Regions from separate parts of the Variovorax glacialis genome, predicted to be linked through region 1. Evidence: riboswitches for the same ligand, from Rfam matches in the RefSeq annotation. Region 1 holds a riboswitch; the other holds the start of a gene.
What was found. Region 1 has a riboswitch for glycine ahead of gcvT (glycine cleavage system aminomethyltransferase GcvT). Riboswitches for the same ligand answer to the same signal wherever they lie in the genome.
Positions count from the first base shown of each region.

Region 2: another riboswitch for glycine. It lies ahead of ACSFBL_RS23675 (D-amino acid dehydrogenase); the one in region 1 lies ahead of gcvT (glycine cleavage system aminomethyltransferase GcvT).

Region 1 covers NZ_JBPJZT010000002.1:330,626-344,827, reverse strand. The annotation lists gene gcvP (aminomethyl-transferring glycine dehydrogenase) at 1-1,472, opposite strand, end outside; gene gcvH (glycine cleavage system protein GcvH) at 1,509-1,883, opposite strand; gene gcvT (glycine cleavage system aminomethyltransferase GcvT) at 1,920-3,083, opposite strand; glycine riboswitch at 3,129-3,241, opposite strand; glycine riboswitch at 3,254-3,357, opposite strand; gene denD (D-erythronate dehydrogenase) at 3,396-4,424, opposite strand; gene ACSFBL_RS06050 (ABC transporter permease/substrate-binding protein) at 4,453-5,994, opposite strand; gene ACSFBL_RS06045 (alpha/beta fold hydrolase) at 6,097-6,885, shown strand; gene ACSFBL_RS06040 (ROK family protein) at 6,908-7,984, shown strand; gene ACSFBL_RS06035 (phospholipase D-like domain-containing protein) at 7,962-9,353, opposite strand; gene ACSFBL_RS06030 (glutathione S-transferase family protein) at 9,350-10,015, opposite strand; gene ACSFBL_RS06025 (5-methyltetrahydropteroyltriglutamate--homocysteine S-methyltransferase) at 10,264-11,382, opposite strand; gene ACSFBL_RS06020 (aromatic ring-hydroxylating dioxygenase subunit alpha) at 11,528-12,634, shown strand; gene ACSFBL_RS06015 (GntR family transcriptional regulator) at 12,631-13,398, shown strand; gene ACSFBL_RS06010 (PDR/VanB family oxidoreductase) at 13,411-14,202, shown strand, end outside.
Region 2 covers NZ_JBPJZT010000009.1:139,568-147,815, reverse strand. The annotation lists gene ACSFBL_RS23680 (FAD-dependent oxidoreductase) at 61-1,308, shown strand; glycine riboswitch at 1,335-1,430, shown strand; glycine riboswitch at 1,440-1,557, shown strand; gene ACSFBL_RS23675 (D-amino acid dehydrogenase) at 1,644-2,945, shown strand; gene ACSFBL_RS23670 (FIST signal transduction protein) at 2,957-4,225, opposite strand; gene ACSFBL_RS23665 (PhaM family polyhydroxyalkanoate granule multifunctional regulatory protein) at 4,261-5,022, opposite strand; gene ACSFBL_RS23660 (copper chaperone PCu(A)C domain-containing protein) at 5,090-5,989, opposite strand; gene ACSFBL_RS23655 (TonB-dependent receptor) at 6,015-8,248, opposite strand, start outside.

The DNA of each region.
Region 1 (14,202 bases):
TGGGTGTTGAACACCGGGTGCGCGAGGAAGTCGCTGGTGCGGCGCAGGTCCTCGGGGATGCGCGGCGTGATGCGGCCGCTGAGGTCCTCGAAGCGCGGCATCGGCTTGCCGGTCGGCACGAAGAGGGCCCACAGGGTCTCGATGTCGGCGCGCGTCGTGGTCTCGTCGAGCGAGATGCCCAGGTGGTTCTGCAGGCGGTGGCGCAGGTTGAAGCTGGCCGCCTCGGCGCGTTCGAGGATCTTGGCGGTGTCCTCGCCGGTCTTGACGGTGACGGTGTCGAAGGCGGTCACGTTGACGAGCTCCCGTCCCATCTGCTCCAGGCCCTGCGCCAGCACCGCGGTGAGCGCGGCGACGCGCTGCGCAATGCGCCGCAGCCCTTGCGGCCCGTGATAGACCGCGTACATGCTGGCGACCACGGCCGGCAGCACTTGCGCGGTGCAGATGTTGGAGGTGGCCTTCTCGCGGCGGATGTGCTGCTCGCGCGTCTGCAGTGCGAGGCGGTAGGCGGGCGCGCCGTGCGTGTCGACGCTGACGCCGACGATGCGGCCGGGCAGCGAACGCTTGTATTCGTCGCGGCACGCGAGGTAGGCCGCATGCGGCCCGCCATTGCACATCGGCATGCCGAAGCGCTGTGTGGTGCCGCAGACGATGTCCGCATCCCATTCGCCGGGCGGCACCAGCAGCGTGAGCGCGAGCAGGTCGGCCGCCACGCAGAAGGCGGCGCCGAACTGGTGCGCGTGGCCCGCGAGCGGGCGCAGGTCGTGCACGTGCCCAGTGGTGGCGGGGTATTGCGCCAGCACGCCGAAGAATTCACTGCTCGCCATCAGGTGCGGCAGGGTCTCGGACACGGTGCTGACCTTGACCTCGATGCCCAGCGGCGCGGCACGCGTCTTGATCACTTCGATCGTCTGCGGATGGCAATCGCCCGACACCAGGAAGACGTTGCTCTTGCTCTTCACGCTGCGCTTGGCCAGCGTCATCGCCTCGGCGGCGGCCGTCGCCTCGTCGAGCATCGACGCGTTGGCAATGGCCACGCCCGTGAGGTCGCAGACCATCGTCTGGAAATTGACCAGCGCCTCCATCCGGCCCTGCGAGATCTCGGCCTGGTAGGGCGTGTAGGCCGTGTACCAGGCGGGGTTCTCCAGCACGTTGCGCAGGATCACGCCGGGCGTGTGCGTCCCGTAGTAGCCCTGTCCGATGAAGCTGCGCGCCACCTTGTTCTTCGACGCTATCGCCTTGAGTTCGGCCAGCGCGTCGGCCTCCGTCAACGGTGCCGGCAGGCGCATCGGCCGGCTGCGGCGAATGGCCGGCGGCACGATGCCGTCGATCAGTTCGGCGCGCGTCGTCGAGCCGACGGCAGCCAGCATGCGCGTCTCGTCCGCGGCTTCGATGCCGATGTGGCGCGCGATGAATTCCTCGGCGTTCTCGAGTTCGCCGAGCGAGGGGAGGGTGGGCAGGACGGGCGTCGACATGGAGATGGTCGTTGGGTCAGGAGAGGCAGTGGAGGATCAGTTGTCTTCGGCGAACTTGGCGTAGGCGGTTTCGTCCAGCAGCGCTTCGAGCTGGGTCGCGTCGCTGACGCGGACCTTGAAGAACCAGCCGGCATCCATTGGCGCACTGTTGGCGAGCGACGGGTCGGCGCGCAGCGCCTCGTTGACCTCGGTGATCTCGCCCGAAACCGGCATGAACACATCGGCCGCAGCTTTCACCGACTCGACCACGCCCGCGACCTCGCCCTGGCTGAAGGTCTTGCCGACTTCCGGCAGGTCGACGAAGACCACGTCGCCCAGCGCGTCCTGCGCATGCACCGTGATGCCGACGGTGACGAGCGTTGCATCGTCCTGTTTGACCCACTCGTGGTCCTTGGTGTACTTGATGGTCATGAATGAAGCTCCTTGGGTAGTTGGGTATTGGTGGGGTCAGCCTCGGTAGTAGCGGGCAGGAACGAAAGGCATGGTGCTTACTTCCATGAGCACGGGCTTCCCCCGCACGACGGCCTGGATGCGCGTGCCCGGCTCCGCATAGGCCAGCGCGACATAGGCGATGGCGACTGGCCGGTCGACCGTCGGTCCGAGCAGACCGCTGGTCACATGGCCGATGGCGACGCCTTCGAATGATTCAAGGAGCGTGCCATCGCGCACCGGAACGCGATCCAGCGCCACGAGGCCGACGCGTTTGCGCTTCAGCGTCTCGTGATCGAGGTGGCCCGCCGTGCCGCTGGCGGCCGTGAGTTGCGCGAGGATCCGCGCCGCGCCGGGAAAGCCGCCTTCGCGTGCGCCGCCCGTTCGCCGCACTTTCTGCATCGCCCAGCCGAGCGATGCCTCGACCGGCGTGGTGGTTTCGTCGATGTCGTTGCCGTAGAGGCAGAGCCCGGCTTCGAGGCGCAGCGAATTGCGCGCGCCCAGCCCGACGGGCTTGACCTCCGGCTGGGCGAGCAGCAGGCGGGCCAGGGCTTCCGCATCCTTGGCCGCGACGGAAATTTCGAAGCCGTCCTCGCCCGTGTAGCCGCTGCGCGTGACGAAGGCCGGAAGGCCGCCGATCTGCACGGCGCCGCCGGTCATGAAGACGAAGCGCTCGACGCCGGGCGACAGCCGGGCGAGCGCCGCCGCGGCCTGCGGCCCCTGGAGCGCCAGCAGCGCTTGGTCGGGCATCGGCAGGACCTGGCAGCGCTGGCCGATCTTCGCCGTGATGTGCGCGAGGTCGGCCACCTTGCAGGCGCCGTTCACGATCACGAACAGCGAATCGTGCCCTTCGTTGAAGAACATCAGGTCGTCGAGGATGCCGCCCTCGTCGTTGAGCAACAGGCCGTAGCGTTGCTTGCCCGGCGCGAGGCCGATCACGTCGACCGGCATCAGGGTCTCGAAGGCTGCCGCCGCATCGGGGCCGACCAGGCGCAACTGGCCCATGTGCGAAATGTCGAACAGGCCGGCGGCCTCGCGCGTGTTGCGGTGCTCGGCCATCAGGCCTGCGGGGTATTGCACCGGCATCGAATAGCCCGCGAAGGGAACCATGCGGGCGCCAAGTTCCACGTGCAGGGCGTGAAGCGGTGTCTTCAGAAGATCGTCGGTCGATGCGGAGGCCAAGGCACTCTCCAAAGGGGCAGTCCAGATCCATGACCGAAGCCATGGGCCACCCCTGCTGTCCGCTTTACCTGAGAGATTCGCCCCACGATCGGGGTTTGCTCCTTCGGTGGACGGCCCTCCGACTCGATGACGGGCCGCCTCTCTCCAGCAAGGAAACGCCCGTGTGGAGGGGCGCCTCGTCAGTCCTTTTGCCTGAGCGTTCGGGCCCTTGTGATGGGGGGACCTGCGCCTTCGGCGGCACCGCTGTCGCGGGGCTCTCTCCTGACGGGAATGAGTGTAAGGGATTGGCGGCACGCCGGCCGCCGAATTCGTTCAGCCTGACGGCGCCTGCACGGACACCTTGATCGCGCCCGGATTCTCGCGGACGTATTCGAGGATCACGTCATCGAAGCTCGCGTCGGCGTCGAGCCCGAGCGCACGCGCGCGCACGGTCTCGAAGCGTCCGGGCCAGCTCTTCACGATGCGGCGGATCGCAGGGTCGGGCGTGCGGTCGAGCAGGTTCGTCGCTGTGGTTCCCGCGACGCGGCCGAGTGCCGCGGCCATCTCGCCGACGGTGGTTGACAGCGATGGGAGATTGAGCGCAGTGCGCGGTCCCCATTGCGCGTCGCTCGCTTCGGCTGCGCGAACAAGCCCTTCGATGGTGCGCGTCGGCGACGCGATCGCCACCGGCGTTTCGTCCGCCACAGGACAGGCCGCGCGAACGCCGGCGAGCGGCTCGCGGATCATTCCGCTGAAGAAGCCAGAGGCCGCACCGTTGGGCATGCCCGGTCGCACGCTGACCGTCATCAGCCGCACGCTCCGGCCGTTGATGAAGCCCTTGCGCGTGTAGTCGGCCACCAGCTGTTCGGCGATGAACTTCTGGATGCCGTAGCTGGTCTGCGGCGTGGGCAGGGTGCTGTCCGTGATGACCTCGGGCAAGGGCTGCTCGGGCGAATTGCCGTACACGGCGAGCGAGCTCGAGAAGACCAGCGTCGGCACGGTGCCCAGCTTGCGGCAGGCGTCGAGCAGTGCATTGGTGGCGGCGAAGTTGCTGCGCATGCCGAGATCGAAGTCGGCCTCGCATTCGCCGCTGACCGCCGCGGCCAGGTGGAAGAGCAGCGTGGTGTCGCGCGGCACAGCGCGTTCGGGCGCGCTGGTGAGCAACTCGTTCAGATCGCCGACGACCGCGGTCACGCGCGGATCCTGCGCCAGATCTTCAGGTGGTGCCACGCGGTCGACGAGCGTGATGCCCTCGATCGACGCAGGCGTGGCACCGGCCAAGGTGAGATGCCCGCGAGCGAGCAGGGTGCGGGCGAGTCGTGCGCCGACGAAGCCGGCACCGCCGGTGATGACGATGTTCATGGACGAAGGATCCTCCAGGTGGGCGGTTTCAGTCTTGCATGCGCCGGCGCATCACGTAGTCGATGGTCTCGAACAAGGCCTCGCTCAGCAGCGCCAGCACCGCGGCCGGTACGGCGCCTGCGAGCAGCAATTCGCGGTCGTTGAGCGCAAGCCCGGTCACGATGCGCTCGCCGAAGCCGCCGGCGCCGATGAAGGCCGCGATGGTCGCCGTGCCGATCGCGATCGTCGTCGCGGTGCGCACGCCCGCAAGGAGCGTGGGGAGCGCCAGCGGCAGCATCACGACCTGCAGGTTCTGCACCCCGGTCATGCCGAGGGCAGTGCCTGCCTGCCGCAATCCGGCGGGAACCTCGGCCAGCCCGGTGACGGTGTTGCGCATGATCGGCAGCAGCGCGTAGAGCGTAAGCGCGACCAGCGCCGGCAGCGTGCCGATCGCGCCCATCAGCGAGATCAGCACGGCGAGCATCGCGAGCGAAGGAACCGTCTGCAGCAGGCCCGTCAGCCCGAGCACTGTCGCGCGCGTCCGCAAATGAGGAAAGACCAGGACGCCCAGCGGCACCGCGATGAGGATCGCGAGCCCGACGGACACCGCGACGAGCATCAGGTGTTGCCGCGTCAGCCGGCCGAGGTCGGGGCCGAGCAGCTTGGCCATGAAGCCGCGCGAGCCGGCGTCCTGGGCACCGGCCGGGGCCGCCTTCGCAACGCCCTGGCCCTGTTGCGCCAGGAAGTCGCGGGCGATGACGTCGAAGGCCACGCCCTGCAGTTCGGCACGTGCGTTCATCGCGATCATCGCGCGCTCGTCGATGCGCCCTTCAAGCTTCTGGAGCGCCGCCCAGGCCTTGGGCGCGCGCGTCGTGACGTCCAGACGGTAGAGCACGACAGCGTCGTAGCGCGGGAAGTAGCCGAGGTCGTCCTGGAGCACGCGCAGGCCGAGATGGTCGATCTTGGCGTCGGTGGTGTAGATGTCGATCACGTCGATCTGCTTCGCGGCGATCGCGTCGTAGGCGAGCCCGTGGTCCAGGCCGGTCGGCGTCTGCTTGAATCCATAGCGCGTGGCCAGGCCCTGCCAGCCGTCCGCGCGGCCGATGAACTCGTTGGACAGGCCGAGCTTCAGCTCGGGGTGATTCGCCAGATCGCTCAGCGTGCGCACGCCGAGGCGGTCGGCATCGGCGGCCCGCATGGCCAGCGCATACCCGTCGTTGAAGCCGAGCGGAATCGCAACGCCGAGGCCGAGCGGCAAGAGGGCCGCGTTCATGGCTTCGCGCGTCATCGACTGGGGGCTCTTGAGAATTTCCAGGGCGATGGTGCCGGTGTATTCGGCGTAAAGGTCGATGCCACCCGAGAGCAGGGCTTCATAGACGATCGCGGTGTTGCCCAGCCCTTGCCGGACGATGGGCGGTGTCGGCGTTTGCGGCGCTGCGGTCTGCGCGAGCACCTCGGCCAGGATGTACGACTCGGTGAAGCGCTTGGAACCGATGCGCAGGCTTTCCGCCTGCGCGCGCGCGAACGTGGCAGCGCAGAGCAGACCCAGGCAGATCAGGGCGGCGAGCCATGGGCGGCGCGACGAAAGCATCGGCCCAGTGTATCGGCGCGCTGTGGGGCTGGCTCGTTCTCCTACACCGGGTCGTGCGGCCTGCTGTCGCTGCGAGGGCATGGATGAACGCAAAGTGAACGCGTGCTCATCAACTACGTCCGACGCGGTGAAGGGAAGCCCCTGTTGCTCGTGCATGGACTGGGCAGCAGCTGGCGCTCGTGGCAGACCGTCCTGAATCCGCTGGCTGCCGAACGCGCCGTGGTGGCGATCGACTTGCCGGGCTTCGGCAAGAGCCCTCCGCTCGCGGGGGAGGTGTCGGTGCGCACGCTCGGCAACGCGGTCGCCCAGTTCCTCAAGGAACATGACCTGATCGGCACCGATGCGGTCGGCAGTTCGCTGGGCGCCCGGCTGGTGCTTGAACTCGCGGAGCGGGGTGGTGTCCTGGGCTCCGTCGTTTCGCTGGGGCCGGGCGGGTTCTGGGCCGGGTGGGAGCGCTACATCTATCAAACTTCGATCTGCTTCTCGCGGCGACTGGTACGGGGTCTCAGGTTCGCCATGCCCGCGATCGCCGAGCACGAATGGTCGCGCAAGCTGCTGCTGGCGCAGTTCTCGGCCCAGCCGACCCGGCTGTCGCCGGCGCTCGTGCTGGAGGAGATGCGCAGCTACGCGTCGGCGGAATCCTTCAGCGTGATACTTCGCGACCTGGTGCGTGCCGCGCCGCTGGAAGGGCTTGCAATCGGCAGCATCGCCAAGCCGATGGTGATCGGCTGGGGACGGCTGGACCGCATCTGCCTGCCCCGGCAGGCGGCGCGGGCGCAGCAGCTTTTTCCGGATGCGCGCCTGCACTGGTTCGAGCGCTGCGGCCACTTTCCGCACTGGGACGCGCCGGAGGAAACTGCACGCCTGATACTGGACACCACCGCCGACTGATTCCACCGCGATGAAAGATTCGATGCCATCCGAACGTGACCTGCTTCCGCTTCCCGACGTGCATGGCGCACGCGAACTGCCCTCCGTCGTCGTCGAGGGCTACAGCCTTCAGGTTCGCGACAAGGACGGCTTCATCGGCGACCAGGCCAGCCAGACCGCATTCCGGAAACTGCTCGAACGCTGGCGCCAGCGTCGCCGCCGCAAGGGCAAGGATCCGCTGGGCGGCCGTCATTCCAAGGACCTCAGCAAGCGCGCGCTGGACGCGGCGCTGGGCGAAGCCAGGGCCTCCGAGGCGGCCGACGTGGTGCACGCCGCGATCGAGGAATTCGCTGGAGAACTGGCCTGGGTGATCGATCGCTTCATGCGCCAGCCTTCGTGGAAGGGCGTCGAGCGGATCGTGATCGGCGGCGGCTTTCCGGAGAGCGACGTCGGCGAGCGCGCGATCCTGCAGGCAGCGGCGATCCTCCAGGACATGAAAGTTTCGGTGCAACTTGCGCGCATCTGTCACGAGACTGACGACGGCGGCCTGCTGGGCTGGGTTCACCTCACGCCGCGGGCCATGCTGAAGAAGTACGACGCGATCCTCGCGCTCGACATCGGCGGCACGAATGTGCGCTGCGGCATCGTCAAGACGCGGCGTAACCGTGCAAAGGACCTGTCGAAGGCCAAGGTGATGCGTCGCGAGAAGTGGCGCCACAAGGATGACGGGCCCAGCCGAAAGGAACTGATCGACCATCTCGCGGAAATGATCGAATCCCAGGTGCGCTATTGCAAGAAGAAGGGCATCCGGCTCGCGCCCTTCATCGGCATCGGATGCCCGGGGCTGATCCGCAAGGACGGTTCGATCTCGCGCGGCACGCAGAACCTCCCAGGCGATTGGGAAGGCGACACCTTCCATCTGCCCAGCGAACTGTGCAAGCGGATCCCGACCATCCATGGCGAGACCACCGAAGTGCTGATGCACAACGACGCCGTGGTCCAGGGCCTGAGCGAGCTGCCCTTCATGCAGGACGTGAAGCGCTGGGCCGTGCTGACCATCGGCACGGGGCTGGGCAATGCGAGCTACACGAACAAGGCTAGAGCTGGAAAGCGATCGTGAGCAGCAGCCCTTCGGCCACGTCGCGCATCAGGCCCGGCCTGCGCGCACGGTAGGACTCGCCGGCGGAGGAGGTGGTCTCGATCCACTGGGCCAGCCATTCGACCTCGTCGTTGCCATAGAACACCACCGCTGCCTCGTGGTTCAGCAACAGGCTGCGCATGTCGAGGTTGATCGAGCCGCAAAGCGCCAGGTTGTCGTCGACCACGACCGCCTTCGCATGGGCCATGAAGGGCAGCATGCGGAAGATGACGCCGGCGCGCGCGAGGTCGCGCATCGCGCGGGCGCGCACGAAGTCGGCGAGCCGGTGGTTCGATTGCGCGGGCATCGCGATGGTGACCTGCACCCCGCGCCGAGCCGCCAGCCGCAAGGCGTCCCGCAAACCGTCGCCGGGCACGAAGTAGGGGGTGATCGCCAGCACCCGATGCTCGGCGCGAAAGCAGGCGTCGATCAGCAGCGCATGCGCCGTGTCTTCGGTCTGGTCGGGGCCGCTGGGGAGGAACTGCGCGAAGCCCTCCGCTGAAGGGTCGTCGTCCGCCGAGATCGCGCGCGGCTTGCGTTTGCGCACCGAGGCCCAGTCATGGTCGAACTGCCGCGCCGCCGCCGCCGCCACGCTGCCCTGCAGGTCGAAGGAAAGGTCGCGCCAAGGGATCGGATGATCGTCGTTGCCGGTGAAATATTCGCCCGCGAGATTGCGACCGCCCGACCACATCCGGCTGTCGTCCGCGATGGTCAGCTTGCGATGGTTGCGCAGGTTGCGCGGTCCGGTGCGGCGCAGACTGAAGATGGGGCGGAACACCGCGACCTCGGCGCCTGCTTCGCGCAGTGCGTCGAAGTGCGAGCGCGGCAGCGACAGCGCGCCGAAGCCGTCGAGCAGCACGCGCACCTTGATGCCCTCGCGCGCCCGGCGCGACAGCCGATTGATCACCTCGTGACCCAATGCGTCGTCCCCGATGATGAAGGTGCATACGTCGAGGCGCTGGCTTGCGCCCTCGATCACTTCGAACAAAGCGTCGCGCGCGGCGCCGCCGTCGGCGTGAAAACGCGGGGTGCAGCGACCCGGCGCGGCGAGGCCGAAGCTCTCGATCAGGTCGGCGGCCCAGTGGCCCGCCGGTGCGGACCTCGGCGGCCGAGGCGAGCCGGTCGGCCGCAGCTTGCGCTGGCCGAACATCAGGTACATCGGGAAGATGATGTACGGCACGAGCACCAGCCCCATGACCCACGCGATCGCCGTGGTGGGCGCCCGCTGCTCGCGCCGTGCGCGCGTCGTCAGCACGTACACCAGCAGCGCGAAGGTGACGACCAGCAGGTGCTGCGACGGCGAAGGGAGCCAGTCCAATAGCTCGTCGAGCAGGTCGTCGAGCCGGTTCACGTGCGGAGATGCTGCAGGAAGGCGGGTACGGGGCGGCCCTCCGAGGCAAGGAAGCCCATCATCGCGCCGACCACTTGGCGCACTGCACCCCGTGCGCCTACGCGATCGCGCCACTTCACCAGCCGCGGCGTGGCCTCGGTCATCCCCGCGCCTTTGCGGTCGGCGAACACGTGCGCCATGTAGAACGCGATGTCGGCGTAGGAATAGTCGCCCGCGAGATAGTCGCGCTGGGCCAGCAGCCGATCCAGTTCTTCATGGAAGCGGGCGCAGGCACCGCAGGCCGCCACGGCCGCGGCGCTTTGCATGTCGTGCTGAAGCCCGAAGAGCTTCACCACAAGAGGGAAATAGACCTCGTCCGACTTGAGCTCCAGCTGCCGGGCCCGCGCCCGGGCCGCGACGTCGGCAGGCCAGAGCGGGGGGAGGGGAGAACGGTCTTCGAGGTACTCGAAGATCTGCGTCGAGTCGAAGAGCTCTACGTCGCCGTCGATCAGCACAGGCACCTGCCGCTTCGGGTTGACCCGCAGCACCTCTGGGTGCTTCGGCTCATAGTTGTCATCCCGGTCGAAGGGCACCATGACGCATTCGAACGCCAGCCCCTTTTCAAGCAACGCGATCTGCGCTTTGGCGCCGAACATGCTGAGCGGACCGGTGAAGAGCTTCATGCCCCGAAGCCTACTTCACCGGCGCGCCAAATCAAACCAACTCATCCAGCCCGGTCGCGGAACACCGCGGAACCGGCTTCGCCGGGCCGCTGGTGTTGCCCCCGGCAGGGGGTAGGCGGCTACACGAAGTGAGCAAGCCTGGGGGCGAGCTCAGAACCACCGCGGAACCGGCTTCGCCGGGCCGCTGGTGTTGCCCCCGGCAGGGGGTAGGCGAAGCGACACGAAGTGCGCGAAGCCTGGGGGCGAGCTCAGCTCCCCCAGACCTCCTGCGCGGTTTCGATGACCAAACGCAGCTTGGCGCGCTGGGCTTCCACGGCGATGTTGTTGCCGTGCACCGTGCTCGAGAAGCCGCACTGCGGCGACAGCGCAAGCTGGTCGAGCGACACGTACTTGGCGGCGGCCTCGATGCGGCTCTTGAGTTCGTCCTTGTCTTCCATCTCGCCGAACTTGGTGGTCACCAGGCCCAGCACCACGGTCTTGCCCTTGGGCAGGAAGCGCAGCGGGCGGAAGTCGCCGGAGCGGGCGTCGTCGTATTCGAGGAAGTAGGCGTCGAGGTCCATCTCCTTCAGCAGCGCCTCGGCCACGGGCTCGTAGTTGCCGGCCGCCGCGTGGGTGCTCTTGAAGTTGCCGCGGCATAGGTGCATCGCGAGGGTCATGCCGGCCGGTTTCTGTGCGACCACCTTGTTGATGAAGGCGGCGTAGCGGTGCGGCAGCTCGTTGGGGTCGTCGCCGCGCTGGCGGGCGGCTTCGCGCATCCGCTCGTCGCAGAGGTAGGCGAGGTTGGTGTCGTCCATCTGCACGTAGGTGCAGCCGGCTTCGGCCAGCGAGCGAAGTTCGTCGCCGTAGGCCTTCGCGACGTCGTCGTAGAAGGTCGGGTCGAGTTCGGGGTAGGCCTCCTTGCTGATGCCGGCGCGGCCACCGCGGAAGTGCAGCATCGTGGGCGAGGGGATGGTGACCTTGGGCGTGTTGCCCGCCGACACCTGGCTCTTGAGGTACTGGAAGTCGGCGAGTTGGATGTTCTTGGCATGGCGCACCTTGTCGATGACGCGCATCACGGGCGGTGCGAGTTCCTCGGTGCCGTCGGGCTTGCGGATGGTGACCGGGATGTCGGTCTTCACGCCGCCGAGCTGCTCGAGGAAGTCGATGTGGAAGTACGTGCGGCGGAATTCGCCGTCGGTGATGCTCTTGAGGCCGACGTCTTCCTGGAACTTGACGATCTCGGTGATGGCCTTGTCTTCGACCTTGCGAAGTTGCTCGGGCGTGATCTCGCCCTTGGCTTTCTGTTCGCGCGCTTCGAGCAGGTATTTGGGGCGCAGGAAGCTGCCGACGTGGTCGTAGCGGGCAGGCAGGGCGGCGTGCTGGGACATGGGTTGGCTCCGTCGAATCTGGAATAGAACGGTCGATCGTATCCGCTCAGGGCACCCCTGTTGTGGATACAGAAAGACTGGTGTTTACCCTGAAATTGGTCCAAAAGACTGGATTTCACGCCTCTAATGTATACAGTCAGTATCCATGAATGCCCCTACGAGCCCATTTCCGCTGAACGCCTGGTACGCCGCCGCGTACGACGTCGAAGTCAAGCACGCCCTGCTGGCACGCACCATCTGCAACCAGAAACTCGTGATGTACCGGCGCACCGATGGGCAGGTCGCCGCGCTGGAGGATGCGTGCTGGCACCGGCTGATGCCCTTGTCGCTCGGTCGGCTCGAAGGCGACGAGCTCGTCTGCGGCTACCACGGGCTGGTCTACAACAGCCAGGGGCGCTGCACCTTCATGCCCAGTCAGGAGACCTTGAATCCGTCGGCCTGCGTGCGCGCTTATCCGGTGGTCGAGAAACACCGCCTCGTCTGGGTGTGGCCGGGCGATCCGGCCAAGGCCGATCCGTCACTGGTGCCCGACATGCACTGGAACGACGACCCCGAATGGGCCGGTGACGGCAAGATGATCCGCGTCGCATGCGACTACCGGCTGGTCGTCGACAACCTGATGGACCTGACGCACGAGACCTTCGTGCACGGCTCGTCGATCGGCAACCGCGAAGTGGCCGAGGCGCCTTTCGTGGCGACCCACGGCGATCGGTCGGCGACCGTCACGCGCTGGATGGAAAACATCGATGCGCCGCCGTTCTGGGCTGGGCAGATCCACCATGCGCACGGCTACCGGGGCAAGGTCGATCGCTGGCAGATCATTCGCTTCGAAGGGCCCTGCACGGTCAACATCGATGTTGGCGTGGCCGAGGCGGGCACCGGCGCGGTGCCGCGCGATGGCCAGCCGGGCGACCGCAGCAAGGGCGTCAACGGCTACGTGCTCAACACCATCACGCCCGAAACCGACAAGACCTGCCTCTACTTCTGGGCCTTTGCGCGGAACTACTGCATCGGCGAGCAGCGCCTGACGCACGAGTTGCGCGAGGGCGTGGCAGGCATCTTCCGCGAGGACGAAGTGGTGCTCGAAGCGCAGCAGCGCGCCATCGACGAGCGGCCGGACTACAGCTTCTACAACCTGAACATCGATGCCGGCGCGATGTGGGCGCGGCGGCTCATCGACCAGATGGTCGCGCGCGAGAAGCCGCGTGCGACGACCATTCCGATCCAGCCCGCCGTGGCGGAGCGCGCGTGAGCACAGCCACGGCGTCCGCTGTGGGCGAACCCGCCGAAGCCGGTGGGTCGCAGGCGGTCAAGGCCCAACTGCGATTGCGCGAGATGGTGCTCGCCGGCGAACTGCCGGGCGGCGCGCGCATTGCTGAGGTCGCGATTTCCGAGCTGCTGGGTGTCTCCCGGACGCCAGTGCGCAGCGCGCTCATGCGACTCGAACAGGAAGGCCTGCTGGAGGCCTTGCCGAACGGCGGCTATGCCGTTCGCACTTTCTCCGAGCGCGATGTCGCCGACGCGATCGAACTGCGCGGCACGCTGGAAGGGCTGTCCGCCCGCCTGGCGGCCGAGCGGGGCGCGCCGCCTGTGGTGTTGCGCGAGGCGCGCGCCTGCCTGAAACGCATCGACGAGCTGCTGCGCGACGCTGCGCTCGACGATGCGGCGTTCTCGCGCTACGTCGCCTACAACGAGGAGTTCCATCGGCTGTTGACCGAGATGTCGGGCAGCCCGCTGATCGCGCAGCAGCTGGAGCGCGTGATCAATCTGCCGTTCGCGTCGCCCTCGGGTTTCGTCGTCGTCCAGGCCAATTCGCCCGCCGCGCGCGACATGCTGCTGATCGCGCAGGACCAGCACGGGCAGGTGCTCGACGCGATCGAGAACCGCGAAGGCTCGCGCGCCGAGGCGCTGATGCGCGAGCACAGCCGCATTGCCCAGCGCAACCTCCGCGAAGCGCTGCATGGCGCGCAGAACCATCCCTTGCCGGGCGTGCAGCTCATCCGCCGCCGGGCCTGAAAAAGCTTCAAGATGAAAAGCGATATCCACTGGATGCCGGCGCGCATCACCGCCTGCCGCGACCTCACCCCGACGGTGCGCGAGTTCGAGATCACGCCCGAATCCGGCATCGTCGCCGGGCACGAGCCCGGCGCGCATCTGCAGGTGCAGGTGCTGGTCGGCGAACCGGGTTCGGGGCGCATGCAAACGCGCTCCTATTCGGTGGTCGGAGCACCCGACGGTCGGGCGTGGCGCATTGCGGTGAAGCGTCTGGACGACGGCCGTGGCGGATCGCTCGCGATGTGGCGGCTTGCGACGGGCGATCGCCTGCTGGTGAGCGAGCCGCAGAGCCATTTCGGCCTCGACCTCACCGCACCCGGCTACCTGCTGGTGGCGGGCGGCATCGGCATCACCCCGCTGGTCTACATGGCGCAGCGGCTGGCAACGCTGGCGCAACGTGGCGGCGTGAAAGTGCGCATGCTCTACGGCGCGCGGAGCGAGCAGGAACTGGCCTATCTGCCGGCACTGCAAGAGGCATTCGGCGCCTGCGAAACGACCAGCGTGCAGGCGCATGCCGGCAGCGCGGCGATCGATTTCGCATCCGAGATCGCGGCGCTTCCGCCCGGCGGCCAGCTCTACACCTGCGGACCGGTCCCGATGCTCGAAACGGTCAAGCGCGCCTGGGCCGCTGCCGGCCGCGCGCCGGCGGACCTTCGCTTCGAGACCTTTGGCAGCAGCGGCCGGCTCGCGGCGCAGGCTTTCGAGGTCCGCATCCCGCGCCACGACATGGCGATCACGGTCCCGGCCGGCAGCACGCTGCTCGAA
Region 2 (8,248 bases), on a different contig from region 1:
GCCGCTTCGCACAGTGAGCACCAACGCCCGCCGTTCGTGCCATCCCAAAAGGATTCGGACATGCGCGTGGTTGTACTCGGCGCCGGCTTGCTCGGTGTCACCTCGGCCTACTACCTTCAGCAGTTGGGCCATGAAGTCATCGTGGTCGACCGGCATGCGACGCCGGCCGCCAAGGCCCGCGGGCGTGTCGCGCCGACCGGCGACGCATCCACGTCGAAGCGGCCCGAATCCACGCCTGTCCACGGCGGGCGGGCGCAAAGCCGATGGGCCCGGCTGCGCACTGGATTGCGCCGCCGCGTCGCCAGGCTGCTCGATCGCGCCATCGGCGAAAAGCCCCAGCGCGACCCGGTCGAGCACCTCGTTCGCCTCGCCGCCTACAGTCGCAAGAGTGCGCGCGTCCTGCGCGAAGAGGCGGGCATGCCGCAGGGCACGCGTATCGGCGGCCTGCTGAATCTGTTCACCGATGCCGCGGCCTTCAACCATCGAATGGCCCGCGCCCCACACTGGTCCGAACTCGGCTGCGAGGAACAGCTCTTTTCCGCCGATGACGCGATCCGCATGGAGCCCGCGCTGAAGGCCATCCGCGACAAACTTGCCGGCGCGACTTACTCGGCCGAAGACCCGGCCCGCGATCCTTCGCAGTTCGCGGCAAGCCTGGTCTTCCTCTGCCGCGCGGCGGGCGTGCGTTTCCTGACAAAGCACACGGTGGTGTCGCTGAAGGACCGCGACGGCCGCATCGACCGCGTCGAGGTGCTCGATCCCCATGGCCGCGCCACCACGCTCCGTGCCCAGGCCTATGTGCTGGCGCTGGGCTCGTCGAGCGTCCAGCACGCGGAGTACCTGGGCGTCTCCATGCCGCTGCGTTTCGTGCGCGAGTACATCGTGACGATACCGGTCAAGGATCCGACCCGCGCGCCGCGCGTCGCGCTGCGCGATCGCCAGGGCAAGCTGCGCATCGATCGCGTCGAGACGCCACAAGGCGACCACCTGCGTGTCACCGCCACGGTTCGTGCCGGCCTGGACGAGGAAAGCGAACCCGATTCGGACCGCTTCGATGCGATCCTGACGCGCGTCGAGATGCTGCTCCCGGGCGCGGGCGACATGGCGCACGCATCGCTCGCCACCGAGATGCACGCCGTGAGCAGGACCCGACTGCCGATGATCGGCAAGACGCGCCTCCCCAACCTGTTCCTGAACACGGCGCCCGGCACACCCAGCTGGATCAATGCCCTCGGAGCGGGCAAGTCCATCGCCCGCATCGTCAGCGGCCTGCGCCCCGAACTCCAGTTCGCCTTCAGGGGCTTGTAGCCTTGAGGCCTCCGGCCGCCTACAATCGCCGCACTGCAGGAGAGCGGGCCGCGAAAGCGGCCCCACCGAAGGCGCAAACTCCCATAAACGCTCAGGTCGGCTCGCAAGACGGGCCTGTACTGCACCAACTGTCATAGCCGTCTGGAGAGCCATCACTTCACTCGCATGCGAGCGTGATGCACCGAAGGAGCAAACCCGCTGCGGGCGCAGCGGGTGAATCTCTCAGGTACCGAGGACAGGGGGAGCGGCAACTTGGACGTCCGGTCCGGTTGCTTTTTCCATTCAGCTTCCGAAACCGATCCGTCCGAGCGCTGCAACCTTCGAAGGTGCTTTCAATGCGTGTGATCGTTCTTGGCGCCGGCCTGCTCGGCGTGACCTCGGCCTACTACCTCCAGCAACTCGGTCACGAGGTGACCGTCATCGACCGGCAGGCCACGCCGGCCGCGGAAACCAGCTTCGCCAACGGCGGGCAGATCTCGGTGAGCCACGCCGAGCCCTGGGCCAACCCGGGTGCGCCACTCAAGGTACTGCAATGGCTCGGCAAGGAAGACGCTCCCCTGCTCTTCCGCATGCGCGCCGACATGCGGCAATGGCTGTGGGGGCTGCAATTCCTGCGCGAGTGCACGCCGGCGCGCACCCGCCACAACATCGAGCAGATCGTGCGGCTCGGCACCTACAGCCGCGACACCCTGCAGCAACTGCGCCGCGACACCGGCATCGGCTACGAGCAGCGCACGCAGGGCATCCTGCACTTCTACACGACGCAGAAAGAGTTCGACGCCGCCCTCGAACCCGCCGAGCAGATGCGCGCCCTGGGCTGCGACCGCCAGGTGATTTCCGCCGACGCGGCCGTGAAGATCGAGCCCGCACTGGCCCACATCCGCTCCCAGCTCGCCGGTGCCACCTACACGGCCGAAGACGAATCCGGCGACGCCAACCGCTTTGCGCGCGAACTCGTCAAACTGGCCACTGCGGCCGGCGTGAAGTTCCTGATGAGCCACACCGTGACGGCGCTGCGCGAGGCCGGCGGCAGCATCGACCACGTCGAGGCCACCGACAGCGAAGGCCGCTTCCAGCGCATTCGCGGCGACGCCTTCGTGCTGGCGATGGGCTCGCTGAGCCCGCTCTACGCGGCGCCGCTCGGCATCCGCCTGCCCATCTACCCGGCCAAGGGCTATTCGGTCACCCTGCCGGTGAAGGACGCGTCGAAGGCGCACCAGGTCTCGTTGACCGACGACGAGTACAAGCTGGTCTTCTCGCGCTACACCTCCGAGTCGGGCGACCGGCTGCGGATTGCCGGAACGGCCGAATTCAACGGCTATGACCGCGACCTGAACCGCGTGCGCTGCGAGGCGATCGTGCGGCGCGTCGAAGAACTCTTTCCCGGCGCCGGCGATGCCGCCAATGCCCAGTTCTGGACCGGCCTTCGCCCCGCGACGCCGAGCAACGTGCCGCTGATCGGCGGGACGAAGCTGCCGAACCTGTTCCTGAACACCGGCCACGGCACGCTCGGCTGGACGCATGCCTGCGGCTCGGGCAAGTCGATCGCCCGGATCGTGAGCGGCCTGGCGCCGGAAGTCGACTTCGCTTTCACCGGCCTGCGCGCAAATGCGTCGCCCGCGCTGCAGCCCGCCTGAGCGGCAGGCGCTCAGTCGTTGCAGGTGAACACCGTCAGCACGCCGGTGTAGCCGTAAAGATGGTTCCGGGCGATCTCGCCCGCCGCGAAGAAGCCGACCAGCGGCACGTCGCCCAGCGCGTGGCGCACGATCTGCAATTCCGCCCCCGGCGCGCCGAAGTGCGGACCGCCGCGGCCGGAGCAGCTCACGTAGACGGCTCCCGCGATGCGCCGGGCCGGATGCGGCGCCGCCTCGGCCTCGCCGGCCGCCACCGCGCGGGCCGTGGCGAGCGTCTGCTCCTCCGGCTCCAGTTCCTCGCGGATCTCGGCGCACACACGCATCAGGTCTGATCGCGCCGCCTGCGCGTTTCGTCGGCAGAAGGTCATGCGCATGCCGACCTCGGCGACGTCGGCGATCGCCACGCCGCGACGCGTCGGGTCGAGCCCGATGATGTGGCGCACGCGAACGTCGGCGCCGAGGTCGCGCGTGCGTCGCACACCGTCGCTGCCGGCTTCGGCCAGACCCACGAGCGTGGCGCGCACTGCATCGACCGCCTGCTCCGGCGCGTCGAGCGATACGTGGAGGTCGTCCAGCAGCACATCGAGCGCCGGATCGCCGTCGAGTTCGAGCAGCAGGTTGCCGTCCGCCTTCGTGATCTCACGCTCGCGGGACACCGGCTGGCAGCCCTGCGTAACCCGCGACACCAGGCGCACGCCTTCGCCGAACACCACCCCCGACAAACCCCCTGAAAACACGCCGCCCACGGCCCCATGGCCCCGGATGTTGCCGTTGCCACCGATGGCGAACTGCAGCGAACCGGCGCGCCCCGAAGACAGGCCGCCGAACAGGTAGCCGGTGTCGGTGCGATCGGCCATTTCGGCGATCAACTCGCCGAGTTCGGGCGTCCGCGGGTCGGCATGCACGAGCGCGGTGTGCGCGGCAAAGCCGCTCATTTCCGAACTGGCGAGCGGCGCCACGCCCGAGAACACGCGGTACTGGTCGCTGGGCAGTTCGCACAGCATCACGCTCAGGGCCGGCTCGTCGAAATACTCGGCGTTGTTGGCGGCCACGCCCACGCCCACGGTGCCGGACCAGTCCGTGATCTCGGGCAGTTCGGCACCGAGGTGGTCGAGGATTTCCTGTGCGTCGGCCGCGTAGTGGTCGGTGATGTAGAGCAGGCCCAGCGTGGGCGAGCGGGCGTAGTCGGGCAGCGCCATCTGCGCCCGCAGTTGGGCGAGCACGAGCCCGGCCGCCATGCGCCATTGCGGATGGGTGGCGTGACCGGAGGGAAAGAGCTTCATGCGCGCGGCTTTCTGTCTGGGTTCGTCCAGGGACGTCAGCGCGCGCGCTTGCGCGCCGGAGCCGACGACTTGCCGGCAGCGGCGTTGCGGCCGGTCGATGTCTTCTTGCTGGCGGCCGCAGCGGCCGGCTTGCGGGTCGCCTTGGCCGGTGCCGCGCCCATCGCCTTGCCGACGGCTTCCGCCATGGCCGGCACCTTCAACTGCGAAGCGTCCTGCATGGCCGAGGCGGCGATCTGCTGGAACTGCTGCGTGAGCGCGCCCCACCACTGAAGCGGATCGACCACGCCGGCGCCATCCGCCGACGCACCGCCGGCCGCTTTCGAAGCCTTCGACTTCGCAGCGGGTTGCTCGTCGGCCTCGACTTCGACGTCCTCATCCTCTTCTTCCTCGACTTCCGGCTCGGGTTCCGGCGGCGCGGCGCGGAACGAAGGAGCGGGTGCAGGCATCGGCGCGGGCGTCGGGGCGGAGGCCTGGCGGGTGAAGACGCTGGCGAGGTCTTCCATGCGCACGTTCATGCCGCGGAGCGTCGAGAGCGTCATCTTCTGCACCTCCAGCGCCTGGATGGTCGCCTTGAGCGCGTGGCCGTTCTGTTCGAGCCAGTACTGCACGGTCTTGAGTTCCTGGATGCGCTTGTCGACTTCCTCGACGCTCAGCGTCGGCGCCACCCAGCTCGACAGGCTCGGCATGCCGGGCACCGCGCTCGCGCCGGCCGAAGCGCTGCCGCTCGCCAGATTCCTGAGAAAGTCGAAGCCCGGAACGAACTGGCTGAAGGCGAAAGGCTTGCTCGTGTCGCTCATGGGCGGTCTCCAGGGGTGTGGTTCTTGTCCGGGCAGCTTACTCCAAGCAGCGTGGCTTTTGGGCGCGTCAATGCTTGTGTTCGCCGCCGGCAGGCGCGGCCGCACCCGCGAGGACCGGGACTTCCAGCTCCTTCGTGCTCTTCTGGCCCTTGGCGTCCTCGAAAAGCAAGGTGAGCGGCACCGTGCTGTCCTTGACGAGCGCCTTCTTGAGGTCCATCAGCATCAAGTGATAGCCGCCCGGCTTCAGTTCGACGGTCTGCCGTGCGGGCAGGTCGAGCGCCCCCGCGGCACGCATGCGCATGGTGTCGCCTTCCATCTTCATCTCGTGCACTTCGGCTACCCCGGCAGCCGGGGTCGACGCACCGACCAGGCGCGCGCCCGACGGCGCGCTGAGCTTCATGAAGGCGCCCGTGCCGCTCTGGCCTGGTACGGAGGCGCGGATCCACGCGTCACGCACGTCGACCGCGGCCACGCCGGGTGCGAGCACGTCGAGGCGGGCGGCCGGGCTTTCGAGGCCCTCGGTCGAGACGCCGCTGGCGGGGACCTGCGCCCAGTCGGCGCTGCCGTTGTCGCAGGTCTGCAGCACCTTGAACCAGAGCACGCCGGGCGCCGCCGGCAGCTTGCCGCGCACGATGAACTCCGCGCGCTCGCTGCCGGGCAGGGCCGTCTGCGCCGATTCGGCCGTCCAGCGCACTTCGCCGCCGCTGTCGCCCGCTGCCTTCTGGACGTCCAGCTTCCAGCCCTTGCGCGCCTGCGCATCGGTAAAGCCGAATCCCTTGGGCAGGCGCACGGTGATGCCGGTGGTGCTCTTGGCCTCCTTGCAGGCATGGCCCACGCGGAATGCGGCGTCGTACTCGCTGCCCGCGGTGCCGCCGCCGGGTGGCAGGGTCACGTGGGCGAATGCCGCGCCGGTGCTGCACAGCAGTGCGCAGGCGGCAAGCTGCTTGAAATTGAAGGTGGCGTTCATGACGGGTCCTTTGTCGAGTGTGGAGTCAGAGGTCGAAGCGGAGTTCAGCGGTGTAGGTGCGCTGCGGATACGGATGGAAATTCCAGTACTGGTAGTTGTTGGCGTTGTCGATGCCGAAGGCGGCCGACCACTGCTTGTCGATCTGGTAGCGCACGCGCATGTCGACGGTGAAGTACTTGCTCGCCCCTGTATAGGCGAAGCCGTTCACGTCGCTGTTGTCGAGGGTCGAATACTGCTTGCCGCTGTAGCGGGCAGCGACCGTGAAGGCCCAGTGTGCATCGGGCTTGTACGTGGCAAACACCGTCGAGCGCCAGCGAGGCACGCGCGGCTGCCATTTGCCCACGCTGGCCGGATTGGTCGGGTTCTCCACGGTCTTCGAGTCCGCGAAGGTCAGGCTGCCGCCCAGGTCGAGCCCGCGCATGAAGACGTCCTGCCCGGTGTAGGCGAGCTCGAAGCCGGTCGTGCGCACCTTGGCGATGTTCTGCACGCGCGACACGGTCGTCGAGCCGGGAATGAGCTGGCTGTAGATTGCGTCGTCGGTGGTCTCGTGGAACAGCGTTGCGCGGGCCAGGCCGTTGCCGAGGTCCTTCTCGGCCGACAGTTCGCTGGTCCAGGATTTCTCCGGCTTCAGGAACGGGTCGTTGATGAACGACAGCGCCCCGCCGGTCGTCGCGCCGTACAGCTCGCCCACCGTGGGGAAACGCACTGCGCGGCCCACCGATCCCTTGAGTACGGTGTCATCGGTGAGCTGGTAGGCCAGCGCCGCCTTGGGCGACTTGTCGGACTGGCTGCGTGGCGGATAGGCGATGGCACTGGTCGCGACCTGCGTGAAGCCGTTGTCCGCCTGCCAGTCTTCGTAGCGCAGGCCGAGCACGGCCTTCCATCGGGGCGCAAAGGACCACGCATCCTGCACCCAGGCGCTCACGGTTTCGCTGTCGCCGCCGACATTGCTGACGAGGGTCGTCGGCGGACCGTCCAGCCAGCTGCCGAAGACGTTCGTCTTGAGGATGCCCAGCTTGTACGCATCGCGGCCGACGCCAAAATCCACGATGTGCGCGCCACCGATCCCCGGCGGCCGCCAGGTGCCCTTGGCCGCCAGCGTGTTCCAGCCGGTGCTGCCGCCCTGGTTCTGCAAGGTTCCCGCGCCGCCGATGGCGGCCAGCGGCAGCGGGATCGTCGGCTGGCGCTGCTGGTCGGTCGCGTAGTCGTACAGGCTCGCCGCCACCTCCCAATCCCACTCGCCCTGCGTATTGCTCTTGACCGACAGGCCGTGCATGTAGTGCGTCTGGTCGTCGTTGGTTAGCGGAAAGGCCGTCGGCGCCAGCGTGAAGCTGCGACCGAGGATGTTGATCGCCCCGGTGTAGACCGGTGCGCCGGCGCTGTTGCTCAGGTAGCTTGCCGACCGCCCTTCGGATGTGTTCTGCCACCAGCCCAGCGTGTAGGTCGCGCGCACCGTGGGCGAGAAGTCGTAGGCCAGCTTGAGCTTCGCGTGGTCCTGCACCGTGTGGTACTGGGTGCCCGTGCCAAGGATGTACCAGGGCATGCTGGTCGTGTTCAGGCCCGGGACGAAGCCGGTCACCGGCGTGCCGTTGCGGCCGACGGTGCCCGATGCGAGGGTGGCCGTGGTGAAGGTCAGCGGCTGGCCCTCGCTGTCGGTGCGGGAGACGTCGATCCACCACGACCAGTCGCCGCTCCTGCTGCCGATCGAGGCGCTGGTCTGCCAGCTGTTGAAGGTCTGGTGCGTGTTGTAGAGGTCGAAGGGCTGCGACGCATAACCCGCCTTGACGTGCGCTTCGAGCTGCGTCGGCATCCGGGTCACGTAGTCCACCACCGCCCCCGCCGAATTGCCCGGGTAGGCCGCTGAAAAGGGGCCGTACATCACGTCCACGCGCTCGATTTCCTCCGGCGTGACCAGCCCCCAGCGCGGTGCGTAGTTGGTGCCGTTGGCGATGCCGTTGCCCAGGTAGTTCGACAGCAGGATGCCGTCCGCATACACCGCCGAACGCGCACTGTTGCCGGTGCCGGAGGCGCGCGTCGACAGGATCGCGTGGTTGTAGTCGCCGATGTAGCGCTTGCGCACCAGCAGGCTGGGCAGGTACTTGAGCGCGTCCTCGCTGTCGGTCGCGTTGATGCGCGTCTCGATCTCCTCGCGCGTCACGCCTTCGATGGTGGTCGGGATCTGGGTCGGCAGCGATGTCGGCTGGCCGCCCGTGACCGTCACGACGCCCAGCGACTTGACACGCTCGGGGCTGTCCTCGG